Linked DNA regions of Thiocapsa rosea. The protein of the gene in region 1 interacts with the protein of each later gene in a pairwise test. Links are inferred from orthologs where the notes say so. Each region holds a gene or a part of one and is shown in the gene's direction. Other genes may lie near its edges.

What was found.
Region 2: the proteins of BDD21_RS06800 (region 1) and ftsZ interact in binary tests that used the Escherichia coli proteins (3 or more experiments, as listed by UniProt). The link is inferred for Thiocapsa rosea from one-to-one orthologs.
Region 3: the proteins of BDD21_RS06800 (region 1) and ftsA interact in binary tests that used the Escherichia coli proteins (3 or more experiments, as listed by UniProt). The link is inferred for Thiocapsa rosea from one-to-one orthologs.

What each region holds. Positions count from the first base shown.
Region 1 is NZ_RBXL01000001.1:1,477,520-1,481,357, forward strand. The notes cover bases 405-3,333. They hold BDD21_RS06800 (rod shape-determining protein), read left to right. Parts: upstream 405-1,310; coding sequence 1,311-2,357; downstream 2,358-3,333. Other genes in these bases: mutY (A/G-specific adenine glycosylase), read left to right, coding at 405-700; BDD21_RS06795 (oxidative damage protection protein), read left to right, coding at 697-969; mreC (rod shape-determining protein MreC), read left to right, coding at 2,377-3,264; mreD (rod shape-determining protein MreD), read left to right, coding at 3,261-3,333. Also shown: more of mutY, read left to right, coding at 1-404; more of mreD, read left to right, coding at 3,334-3,749. UniProt on the Escherichia coli protein: Forms membrane-associated dynamic filaments that are essential for cell shape determination. Acts by regulating cell wall synthesis and cell elongation, and thus cell shape.
Region 2 is NZ_RBXL01000001.1:879,578-883,264, reverse strand. What follows is about bases 1-2,778. They hold ftsZ (cell division protein FtsZ), read left to right. Parts: upstream 1-690; coding sequence 691-1,866; downstream 1,867-2,778. Other genes in these bases: lpxC (UDP-3-O-acyl-N-acetylglucosamine deacetylase), read left to right, coding at 2,118-2,778; ftsA (cell division protein FtsA), read left to right, coding at 1-482. In the rest of the region: more of lpxC, read left to right, coding at 2,779-3,029; BDD21_RS03945 (DciA family protein), read right to left, coding at 3,026-3,580. UniProt on the Escherichia coli protein: Essential cell division protein that forms a contractile ring structure (Z ring) at the future cell division site. The regulation of the ring assembly controls the timing and the location of cell division.
Region 3 is NZ_RBXL01000001.1:881,901-885,741, reverse strand. What follows is about bases 910-3,841. They hold ftsA (cell division protein FtsA), read left to right. Parts: upstream 910-1,723; coding sequence 1,724-2,959; downstream 2,960-3,841. Other genes in these bases: ftsZ (cell division protein FtsZ), read left to right, coding at 3,168-3,841; BDD21_RS03965 (cell division protein FtsQ/DivIB), read left to right, coding at 923-1,717; BDD21_RS03970 (D-alanine--D-alanine ligase), read left to right, coding at 910-930. In the rest of the region: more of BDD21_RS03970, read left to right, coding at 1-909. UniProt on the Escherichia coli protein: Essential cell division protein that assists in the assembly of the Z ring. May serve as the principal membrane anchor for the Z ring.

The sequences.
Region 1 (3,838 bases):
CCATCCGATCCTCGACGGCAACGTGAAGCGGGTGCTCGCGCGTGCCTTCGGCGTCGAGGGTTGGCCCGGCCAAGGTGCTGTCCTCGATCGGCTCTGGACACTGGCCGAGCGGCTGACGCCGGCGAACCGGGTCGGCGCCTACAACCAGGGCATGATGGATCTGGGCGCCACGCTCTGCACCCGTCGCGCCCCGGCCTGCGAGCGCTGTCCGGTCTCGGAGCGGTGTGTTGCGCGCCGCTCGGGCCGTCAGACCGAGCTCCCGACACCCCGCCCGCGCCGCAACCCGCCGGAGCGCGAAACCCTGATGCTGATCCTCGTCGATCCGGCCGGGGAGATCCTGCTGGAGCGTCGGCCCAAGAGCGGGATCTGGGGCGGACTTTGGAGTCTGCCCGAGATTGCGCCGGACGCCGATCCGCGCGACTGGTGTCTCGCTCGCCTCGGTGTTGCGCCCGCGCGGGTTGAAATGATCGGGGCACGCCGTCACACCTTCTCCCACTTCAATCTGGATATCCGGATCGCACTCGTGCAGCTCGACGCGACACCCGCTCGCGTTGCCGACGACGCCGATCGGCGCTGGCTGAACCGTGCCGATCTCGCTTCTCTCGGTACGCCCGCGCCGGTGAAAGGCATCCTGGACCACTTTCTAGCCGGCCGAGCGCAACCGCCCGTTCGTGCGCAACCACACGGAGACGTCTCATGACTCACATGGTTCACTGCGTCAAGCTCGGCCGCGAGGCCGAGGGCCTGGATCGGGCGCCCTATCCGGGCGAACTCGGCAAGCGCATCCACGCCAATGTGTCCAAGCAGGCCTGGCAGGACTGGCTGCGCCACCAGACCATGCTGATCAACGAGAATCGCCTGAGTCCGATGGATCCCAAGTCACGCAAATTTCTCGAAGAGCAGATGGATAAATATTTCTTCGGCGAAGGCGCGGAGATGCCCGAGGGTTACGTCCCGCCGAAAAGCTAGCGGAGCGGCGCGGAGAATCCGAGACCGTCCGAAATTATTTTCGTTGTCGTTGTCGTTGTCGTTGTCGTAATCGACCATCGATACGACCACGATTACGACAACGACAACAAGCGGTCTCGAAACATCTGCCGTGCTGCACCATCAGCGTTCGCCGGCAATCCGAACGGGGCCGGCCGCCGATCCGAGCGCTTCGGTCTTGTCGTGAACACCCGCCTTGCCGATCCTCCCTTGCGTTGTTAGATTAGCTCGCCGTTTTCCGATGGATTTCCCGGAGGATCCTGATCCAGGATGCCCGCGGGAGAGCCGGCGATCTCCTCTTTCTCCCGCAAGGTACGCACCTGATGTTCTTCAGAAGTCTTCGTGGAATCTTCTCGAACGATCTCTCGATCGATTTGGGTACGGCCAACACGCTCATCTTTGCGCGTGACCAGGGGATCGTCCTCAACGAGCCGTCGGTGGTCGCGATCCGTCACGAGCGCAAAGGCGGAGGCAAGACGGTCGTCGCCGTGGGCGAAGAGGCCAAGCTGATGCTCGGTCGTACGCCGCAAAGCATCACGGCGATTCGCCCGCTCAAGGACGGTGTGATCGCGGATTTCACGATCACCGAGAAGATGCTCCAGTACTTTATTCATAAGGTGCATGCGTCGCGCATGATTCGCCCCAGCCCGCGCGTGCTCATCTGCGTGCCCTGCGGCTCGACCCAGGTCGAGCGTCGCGCCATCAAGGAGTCGGCGGCCGGGGCCGGGGCGCGCGAGGTCTTTTTGATCGAAGAGCCCATGTCGGCGGCGATCGGTGCCGGACTCGCGGTCCACGAGCCGCGTGGCTGCATGGTGATCGACATCGGCGGGGGCACCTCCGAGGTGGCCATCATCTCGCTCAACGGCATCGTCTATTCGGCATCGATCCGGGTCGGCGGCGACACCTTCGACGACGCGATCATCAATTACGTCCGGCGCAACTACGGCACCCTCATCGGCGAGGCCACGGCCGAGCGGATCAAGCACAGCATCGGCTCGGCCTTTCCGGGCAACGAGGTGCTGGAGATCGAGGTGCGCGGGCGCAATCTCGCAGAAGGTATCCCGCGCAGCTTTACGCTCAACAGCAACGAGATCCTCGAAGCCCTGCAGGAACCGCTTGCGGCGATCGTCGGCTCGGTGAAGATGGCCTTGGAGCAGACCCCGCCCGAGCTCGGCTCGGACGTGGCCGAGCGCGGCATCGTGTTGACCGGCGGCGGCTCACTGCTGCGCGATTTCGACCGTCTGATCGAGGAAGAGACGGGGCTGCCGGTGGTCGTGGCCGAAGATCCCTTGACCTGTGTCGCGCGCGGCGGCGGCAAGGCGCTCGAGATGATCGACGCACGAGGAATCGATCTCTTTACGACCGAGTGATCCCATCAAACCGCTGTTCATTCGCGGTCCGTCGCCCGCCCTCCGGGTCACCCTGGCTGTGGTATGCGCGCTGGGCCTAATCATCGCCGACCACCGGTTCGACCATCTCGACCGCGTGCGCTCGCTATTGTCCGTTTTGGCCCATCCGCTGCATTTGGCCGTGAACGTGCCGTCCGCACTCATCCGCTCCACGCAGGAGCAGCTCACGGACGCAGCACAGCTGCGGACCCTGAATGCCGCACTGAATCGCGAAAACCTGCTGCTGAAGGCTCGCCTGCAGCAGTTCGAGTCGCTCGAGGCCGAGAACATGCGATTGCGCGACCTGCTAGGCTCGTCGTTCAACATCGGCGAGCGGGTGCTCATCGCGGAGATCCTCGCGGTGGATCTCACGCCCTCGCGGCAGCTGGTGATGGTGAACAAAGGGACAAGCTCGGGCGTCTTCGTGGGGCAGCCGGTGTTGGATGCCAATGCCGTGATGGGACAGGTGATCCGCACCAATCCCTTCTCGTCTATTGTGCTGCTGATCACCGACTCGGATCATTCACTCCCGGTGGAGGTCAATCGCAACGGTCTGCGCAGCATCGCCGCCGGGTCAGGCGTGGGACAGGAGCTGGAGCTGCTTTACATCCCCAAGAATGCCGATATCCGCGAGGGCGATCTGCTGGTCACATCGGGGATGGGCGAGCGCTTTCCGCCGGGCTACCCGGTGGCGCGGGTCACGACGGTGCGTCAGGATCCGGATAATCCCTTTACCACCGTGCTGGCCGAGCCAACCGCCCGGCTTGACCGCAGCCGCGAGGTCCTGTTGGTCTGGACCCTCGATCCGCAGATGCGCCAGCAAGCCCTCACCGACGCCGAGCCGGGCGCCGAAACGAGTGCCGAGACGCGCAAAGGCGCCGTACGATGACCGACGCTCCGCCGCGCGGCGGCTGGCTGATCCTCGCCAGTGTGCTGGTCGCCCTGTTCCTTTCCATCCTGCCCATGCCGGCCGGGATCGATGCCTTCAGGCCACCCTGGGTCGCGCTCGTGACGCTCTATTGGTGCCTGACCGTGCCCGAGCGCTTCGGGGTCTTTTCGGCCTTCGCCGCGGGTTTGGCCTTGGATGTCGCCTCGGGATCTTTGTTCGGGCAGCATGCGCTGGGGCTCTCGCTCGTCGCCTATGCCGCGGTCGAGCTGCATCAACGGATCCGACTTTTCCCCTTGTGGCAACAGTCGCTCTTCGTGTGGGTCCTGTTGCTGGTCGAGCGGCTGCTCAACCTGTGGGTCGTGGCGGCAACCGGCCAGCCGATACCCTCCCTGGTCTACTGGGTGTCGACCCTGCTGGGTCTGCTGCTCTGGCCCTGGCTCTTCGTGATCCTAAGCGATCTCGGACGCCGTGTCGGTTTGGTCTAAACCGCGCCCGGCGCGGTACGCGAGGTTCTTGGATGGGATCGGCCCCGCCGGACTTGTCGACCTCTGGAGTCGGCGCGGTTTAAAATATT
Region 2 (3,687 bases), 600 kb from region 1 along the record:
AGCATGCCGAGCTGATCAAGGTCAAGCATGCCTGCGCCTTGGCGCAGCTGGCGGCCAACAGCGAGTCCATCGAGGTGCCGAGCATCGGCGATCGCCCGCCGCGCAGGCTCTCGCGCCAGACCTTGGCCGAGGTGGTCGAGCCCCGCTACGAGGAGCTTCTGACCCTGCTGCACAACGAGCTGCGCCGCAGCGGCTTCGAGGATCTGGTGGCGGGCGGCGTGGTACTGACCGGCGGCAGCTCGAAGATGGACGGTCTGATCGAGCTGGCCGAGGAGGTCTTCCACATGCCGGTGCGGCTCGGAGTCCCGCAGTACGTGATCGGGATGGACGAGGTGGTGAACAATCCAATCTATTCGACCGGCGTGGGGTTGCTGATGTACGCGCGTCAGCACCGCTTCTCGCGGCGTCCGGAGATCGGAGATTCCGCCGGGCTGCGTGGGGCTTGGTCACGGATGCGCAGTTGGTTCCAGGGCAATTTTTAGTGCAACCGCGTTTGGCGTTGATCCTGCTGAAAGCGGATTGATGATGGGGTGTTTCGTCAAGCCCCGTCGGTCGGGGGGCCGCGGCCTGCGGTCTCGGGCCGCGACGCATCCCGCGTCGCGGCGGTGTCGGGGGGGCGTGCGCGCCGAGGCGCGCACGTACGAGGTTTCATAGGTCGTGCAACGAACGAATTCGAGAGGAGACAACAGCATGTTTGAGCTCATGGATACCCACAGTCAGAACGCCGTCATCAAGGTCGTGGGCGTCGGGGGCGGGGGCGGGAATGCGGTCAATCACATGGTCGCCGCGACCATCGAAGGGGTCGACTTCATCTGCGCCAATACCGACGCTCAGGCGCTGAAGAGTTCGCAGGTGAAGACCATCCTTCAGCTCGGTGCCGGCATCACCAAAGGTTTGGGTGCCGGTGCCGATCCTGAGGTCGGTCGCAACTCCGCGATGGAGGACCGCGATCGCATCCAAGAGGCCCTGGAGGGTGCGGACATGGTCTTCATCACCGCCGGCATGGGTGGCGGGACCGGTACAGGTGCCGCGCCGATCGTGGCGCAGATCGCGAAGGAGCTGGGTATCCTGACGGTCGCCGTCGTGACCAAGCCGTTCCCGTTCGAGGGGACCAAGCGTCGCCGCATCGCCGAGGAAGGGATTGCGGAGTTGGCCAAACACGTCGACTCCTTGATTACCATTCCCAACGAAAAACTTCTGGCCGTTCTGGGCAAGGAAATGAGTCTGCTCGGTGCCTTCAGCGCCGCCAACGACGTGCTGTTGCATGCGACCCAAGGCATCGCCGAGCTGATCACCCGTCCGGGATTGATCAACGTCGACTTTGCTGATGTGAAGACGGTCATGTCCGAGATGGGCGTGGCCATGATGGGAACGGGTGCTGCGCGCGGCGAGCATCGTGCCCGCGAGGCCGCAGAGGCCGCCATCCGCAGCCCGCTGCTGGAGGATATCGACCTTGCAGGAGCGAAGGGCATCCTGGTCAACATCACCGCCGGACTGAGCCTGACCATCGGCGAGTTCGACGAGGTCGGCAACACGGTGCGTGATTTCGCCGACGACGATGCCACGGTCGTGGTGGGCACCGTGATCGATCCGACGCTGGACGACGAGTTGCGGGTCACCGTCGTGGCGACCGGGCTGGGCGAGCGTCGCGTCATGCTCAAACGCCAGGTGGCACAAGAAACGGCCGCGATGCATCTGGTCAGCAGCGTGGGCGGCAACGAGAGCGCGCCGAACTACAACGACCTGGGTCGGCCCGCCATCTATCGCCGGGGCGGCGGCGCCGGCGCCGCTGTGGCCGAAGCCGTGGTCGAGAATGACCTCGATTATCTGGATATCCCGGCATTTCTGCGGCGCCAGGCCGATTGATCAGGGGTTTCCCTGTATCGAATAGTTCTTTTAAAACAGGCATCTTCAAAATGGTTCGTTGTTGATCTTGATAAACGTCGGGGAAAACCCTAAGCTTGTCGGCAGGTGGCTCGCATGCGAGCCGCAAAACAACATGACGAATGGAAAGCGATCGTGGCTCGGGCGTGGACTCGCCGGGTCACGACCGGTCGTCGATCAGCCGGCAACGGATGCCGACAGCCGCCATGGCTTGCGATGGGAGACCTCGACCGATGCTCAAGCAGCGTACCTTGAAGAATGTGATCCGGGCGACCGGCGTCGGCCTGCACACCGGCGAGAAGATCCCGTTGACCTTGCGGCCGGCGGCGCCCGATACGGGGATTGTTTTCCGTCGGGTGGATTTGGACGTGCCCGTCGAGATCAAGGCGACACCCTTCAATGTCGGCGATACTCGGCTGTCGACGACATTGGTGAAGGGGGATGTTCGCGTCTCGACGGTCGAGCACATCCTCTCGGCCTTTGCCGGGCTCGGGATCGACAACGCCTATGTGGATGTCGGCGCCGCCGAGGTGCCGATCATGGACGGCAGCGCCGGGCCATTCGTCTTCCTCGTCCAGTCGGCCGGCGTCGAGGAGCAGAACCGCGCCAAGCGTTTTATCCGGATCAAGCGGCCGGTCGAGGTTCGGGACGGCGACAAATACGCGCGCTTCACGCCGTACAACGGGTTCAAGGTGGAGTTCTCGATCGACTTCGATCATCCCGCGTTCCATGCGCGATCCAACCGTGCGATCGTCGACTTTTCGACCTCCTCCTTCGTGAAGGAGATAAGCCGGGCACGTACCTTCGGTTTCCTGCGGGAAATCGAGGCATTACGTGCACAGAATCTCGCGCTCGGCGGCAGTCTCGACAATGCCGTGGTGGTCGACGAGTATCGTGTCCTCAACGACGAGGGTCTACGTTACGAAGACGAGTTCGTGAAGCACAAGATCCTGGATGCGATCGGCGACCTCTATCTCTTGGGGCACACCCTGATCGGATCCTTCCAGGCGCACAAGTCCGGGCATGCACTCAACAACACCCTGCTGAGGGCTTTGGTGGCCGACGTCAGTGCTTGGGAAGAGGTGGTGTTCGAGGACTCCGCGGAGTCTCCGATCTGCTATGCACACCCGGTGGCGCTGGCCTAGTCCGATCGCGCAGCAGGCGTCTTAACGATACCGGGCGATTCCGGCGAGTCCCTGTTGTCCCCGGCCGCCGTCATGGCGGCCGGGGCATGATTGTTTGCAAAACGTCGAAAGACCTCGGCTAAGGCCGGATCCGACATCCCTTCCGCTGCGCCGAGGAGATGGGCGCGAGTCTGTTGGGTCAGTCGCCCGCCGCCGTTCGGTTGTCTCTCGACCGTCCCTCGCGGTTTTGGCCCGAGGGCATCCATTCCATCGCGTTCCGAACGGACGCGGACCTGAGCAACCACCTTGGCAACGCCTTCGCGCTCGAGGGCTCGGGTCAGATCCTCGATCATGAAGCGTGCGCGGGTGACCCAAGCCGGCGAATCGAGAAAAAGCGTCAGGATCCCATCGCTCAACACGACGTCGCGACAGTGCGCACGCAGCGGGTCGGGCAACCGGCTCAGGACCATGCCGAGCAGTGCCAATTCACGGTCGCGATGCTCAAGATGCCGGCGAATCAGGCGGTTGGATTGAAGTAGCTCGCGGACATGGGCCAATCCCGGACGAAGCATCGGAGGTTTACCTCGGTATGCGCAAGGCCTGAGCAAACGGAGTCCCGATGTTTGCCCACGGCGAAAAACGAATCGACCTGAGGCGCGATTGTGGCGACAATCATGCC
Region 3 (3,841 bases), 600 kb from region 1 along the record:
CCAGAGAAAATCCAGGCGCGTGCTCGGTTCGGCAAGGTCGCGGTGCTCCTCGGCGGGCGCGCGGCGGAGCGCGAGATCTCGCTGAAGAGCGGCAGCGCCGTGCTGGCGGCCCTGTTGCGTCAGGGCGTCGACGCCCATGCACTGGATCCGGACGAGCAGGTTCTCGAACATCTGCGCACCGGCGGTTTCGATCGCGCCTTCATCATCCTGCACGGACGCGGCGGCGAAGACGGTCAGATTCAAGGCGCCTTGGAGACCATCGGGATGCCCTACACGGGTTCCGGGGTTCTGGGTTCGGCGCTCGGCATGGACAAGTATCGCTGCAAGCTGGCCTGGACGGGGTGCGGTTTGCCGACGGCCGCATCGGTGCTGCTGCGCACGGACGCCGATCTGGCGGCTGCCGAGGCTCTCGGCTTCCCGCTCATGATCAAGCCCGTTCACGAGGGTTCGAGTATCGGGATGGCGCGCGTCGAGGATCCGGCCGCACTCGCCGATGCCTGGCGCACGGCACGCGGTTACGACGCACTGGTGCTCGCCGAGCGCTGGATCCAGGGCGCGGAATACACCTGTGCCGTGCTCGGACAGGCGGCGCTCCCCATGATCCGGCTCGAAACGCCGCACGCCTTTTACGACTTCGAGGCCAAGTATCGGGCCGACAGTACGCGCTATCACTGTCCCTGCGGTCTGCCCGAAGCAGAGGAGTCACGCCTGCAGCGACTCGCGCTCGACGCCTTCGAGGCGACCGGTGCGAGCGGTTGGGGCCGTGTCGACCTGATGGTCGACGGGAGCGGAGAGCCGTTCCTGCTCGAGATCAACACGGTGCCGGGCATGACCGACCACAGCCTGGTCCCGATGGCTGCGCGGGTAGCGGGGCTGGACTTCGACACCCTGGTTTGGCGGATCCTGGAAACGAGTCTCGACCGTGGTTGACCCGGCACGGACAACCCCTCCGATCGTAGAGGTGCGTGCGCGCCGCTCCGGGCGTTGGCTGGCGCTTGTCGGGTTGCTCTTGATTTCGGTCATGGCCGGCGGCGTTTGGCTGCTCGTTCATTGGGAGCCGCACCTGTTGCCCGTGCGCGTCATCGCCGTGGAGGGCGAGCTGCATCATCACTCCTCGCGGTTGCTTCAGCAGACCATCAGCGAGCGGCTGCGCGGCGGCATCTTGACGGCGGATTTGCACGATCTAAAGCAGGCTGCAGAGGACCTGGCCTGGGTTGGTCGCGCCACCGTGCGGCGCGTCTGGCCGGATCGGCTGCAGGTCGAGGTCGAGGAGCACCGCCCGATCGCACGCTGGAATCGCGACGGTCTGGTGACCGCGGAGGGCATCGTTTTTCGGCCCGGTACGGGCACGGTCCCGGCGGGTCTGCCGCTGCTCGAAGGCGAGGATCGGCGTGCGCCCGAGGTGGTCAAGCGCTATGCGCAGTGGCGCGACGATCTGATGCTGATCGGCCATCTTATCCAGACGCTCTCGGTCGACCCGCGCGGGGCGTGGCGGGTCGAGCTGGTCATGGGGGTCGAGTTGTATCTCGGCACGGAAGGCGTCGATCAACGGCTTGCGCGCTATATCGCCAGCGCGACGCAATTGGAGGCGGCCGGCCAGCCGCTGGTGGTGGACCTGCGCTACAGCAACGGTTTCGCCGTGAAATGGGCAGCGAACGCCGAGCCGCAGGCTCGTGCGACAACGGATCGCCCGACGCGATCCGGCAAACGAGGATAAGACCGGATGTCGAGACGTAACGACAAGAATCTATTGGTGGGCTTGGATATCGGGACCTCGAAGGTGGCCGCCTTGGTCGGCGAGCTCAAGGACGACAACCAGATCGAGATCATCGGCATCGGCACACACCCCTCGCGGGGTCTGAAAAAGGGCGTAGTCGTCGACATCGAGTCGACCGTCCAGTCGATTCAGCGTGCGGTCGAGGAGGCCGAGCTGATGGCCGGCTGCGAGATCCACTCGGTCCACGCCGGGATCGCCGGCAGCCATGTGCGCAGCCTCAACTCGCACGGCATCACCGCGATCAAGGAGGTCGAGGTCACCCAGGCCGATGTCGATCGGGTCATCGATGCCGCGCGCGCCGTCGCGATCCCGGCCGATCAGAAGATCCTGCATATCCTGCCGCAGGAATTCATCATCGACGATCAGGAGGGCATCCGCGAGCCGATCGGGATGTGCGGCGTGCGGCTCGAAGCCCGCGTGCACATGGTCACGGGTGCGGTGAGTGCCGCCCAAAACATCATCAAGTGTATTCGCCGCTGCGGGCTCGAGGTCGACGATCTGGTGCTCGCGCAGCTCAGCTCGAGCTATTCGGTGCTCGGCGACGACGAGAAGGAGCTCGGCGTCTGTGTCGTCGACATCGGCGGCGGGACGACGGATCTTGCCGTCTTCACCGACGGGGCGATTCGCCACACCGCGGTGATCCCGATCGCCGGCGATCAGGTGACCAACGACATCGCCGTGGCGCTGCGCACGCCGACCCAGCATGCCGAGCTGATCAAGGTCAAGCATGCCTGCGCCTTGGCGCAGCTGGCGGCCAACAGCGAGTCCATCGAGGTGCCGAGCATCGGCGATCGCCCGCCGCGCAGGCTCTCGCGCCAGACCTTGGCCGAGGTGGTCGAGCCCCGCTACGAGGAGCTTCTGACCCTGCTGCACAACGAGCTGCGCCGCAGCGGCTTCGAGGATCTGGTGGCGGGCGGCGTGGTACTGACCGGCGGCAGCTCGAAGATGGACGGTCTGATCGAGCTGGCCGAGGAGGTCTTCCACATGCCGGTGCGGCTCGGAGTCCCGCAGTACGTGATCGGGATGGACGAGGTGGTGAACAATCCAATCTATTCGACCGGCGTGGGGTTGCTGATGTACGCGCGTCAGCACCGCTTCTCGCGGCGTCCGGAGATCGGAGATTCCGCCGGGCTGCGTGGGGCTTGGTCACGGATGCGCAGTTGGTTCCAGGGCAATTTTTAGTGCAACCGCGTTTGGCGTTGATCCTGCTGAAAGCGGATTGATGATGGGGTGTTTCGTCAAGCCCCGTCGGTCGGGGGGCCGCGGCCTGCGGTCTCGGGCCGCGACGCATCCCGCGTCGCGGCGGTGTCGGGGGGGCGTGCGCGCCGAGGCGCGCACGTACGAGGTTTCATAGGTCGTGCAACGAACGAATTCGAGAGGAGACAACAGCATGTTTGAGCTCATGGATACCCACAGTCAGAACGCCGTCATCAAGGTCGTGGGCGTCGGGGGCGGGGGCGGGAATGCGGTCAATCACATGGTCGCCGCGACCATCGAAGGGGTCGACTTCATCTGCGCCAATACCGACGCTCAGGCGCTGAAGAGTTCGCAGGTGAAGACCATCCTTCAGCTCGGTGCCGGCATCACCAAAGGTTTGGGTGCCGGTGCCGATCCTGAGGTCGGTCGCAACTCCGCGATGGAGGACCGCGATCGCATCCAAGAGGCCCTGGAGGGTGCGGACATGGTCTTCATCACCGCCGGCATGGGTGGCGGGACCGGTACAGGTGCCGCGCCGATCGTGGCGCAGATCGCGAAGGAGCTGGGTATCCTGACGGTCGCCGTCGTGACCAAGCCGTTCCCGTTCGAGGGGACCAAGCGTCGCCGCATCGCCGAGGAAGGGATTGCGGAGTTGGCCAAACACGTCGACTCCTTGATTACCATTCCCAACGAAAAACTTCTGGCCGTTCTGGGCAAGGAAATGAGTCTGCTCGGTGCCTTCAGCGCCGCCAACGACGTGCTGTTGCATGCGACCCAAGGCATCGCCGAGCTGATCACCCGTCCGGGATTGATCAACGTCGACTTTGCTGATGTGAAGACGGTCATGTCCGAGATGGGCGTGGCCAT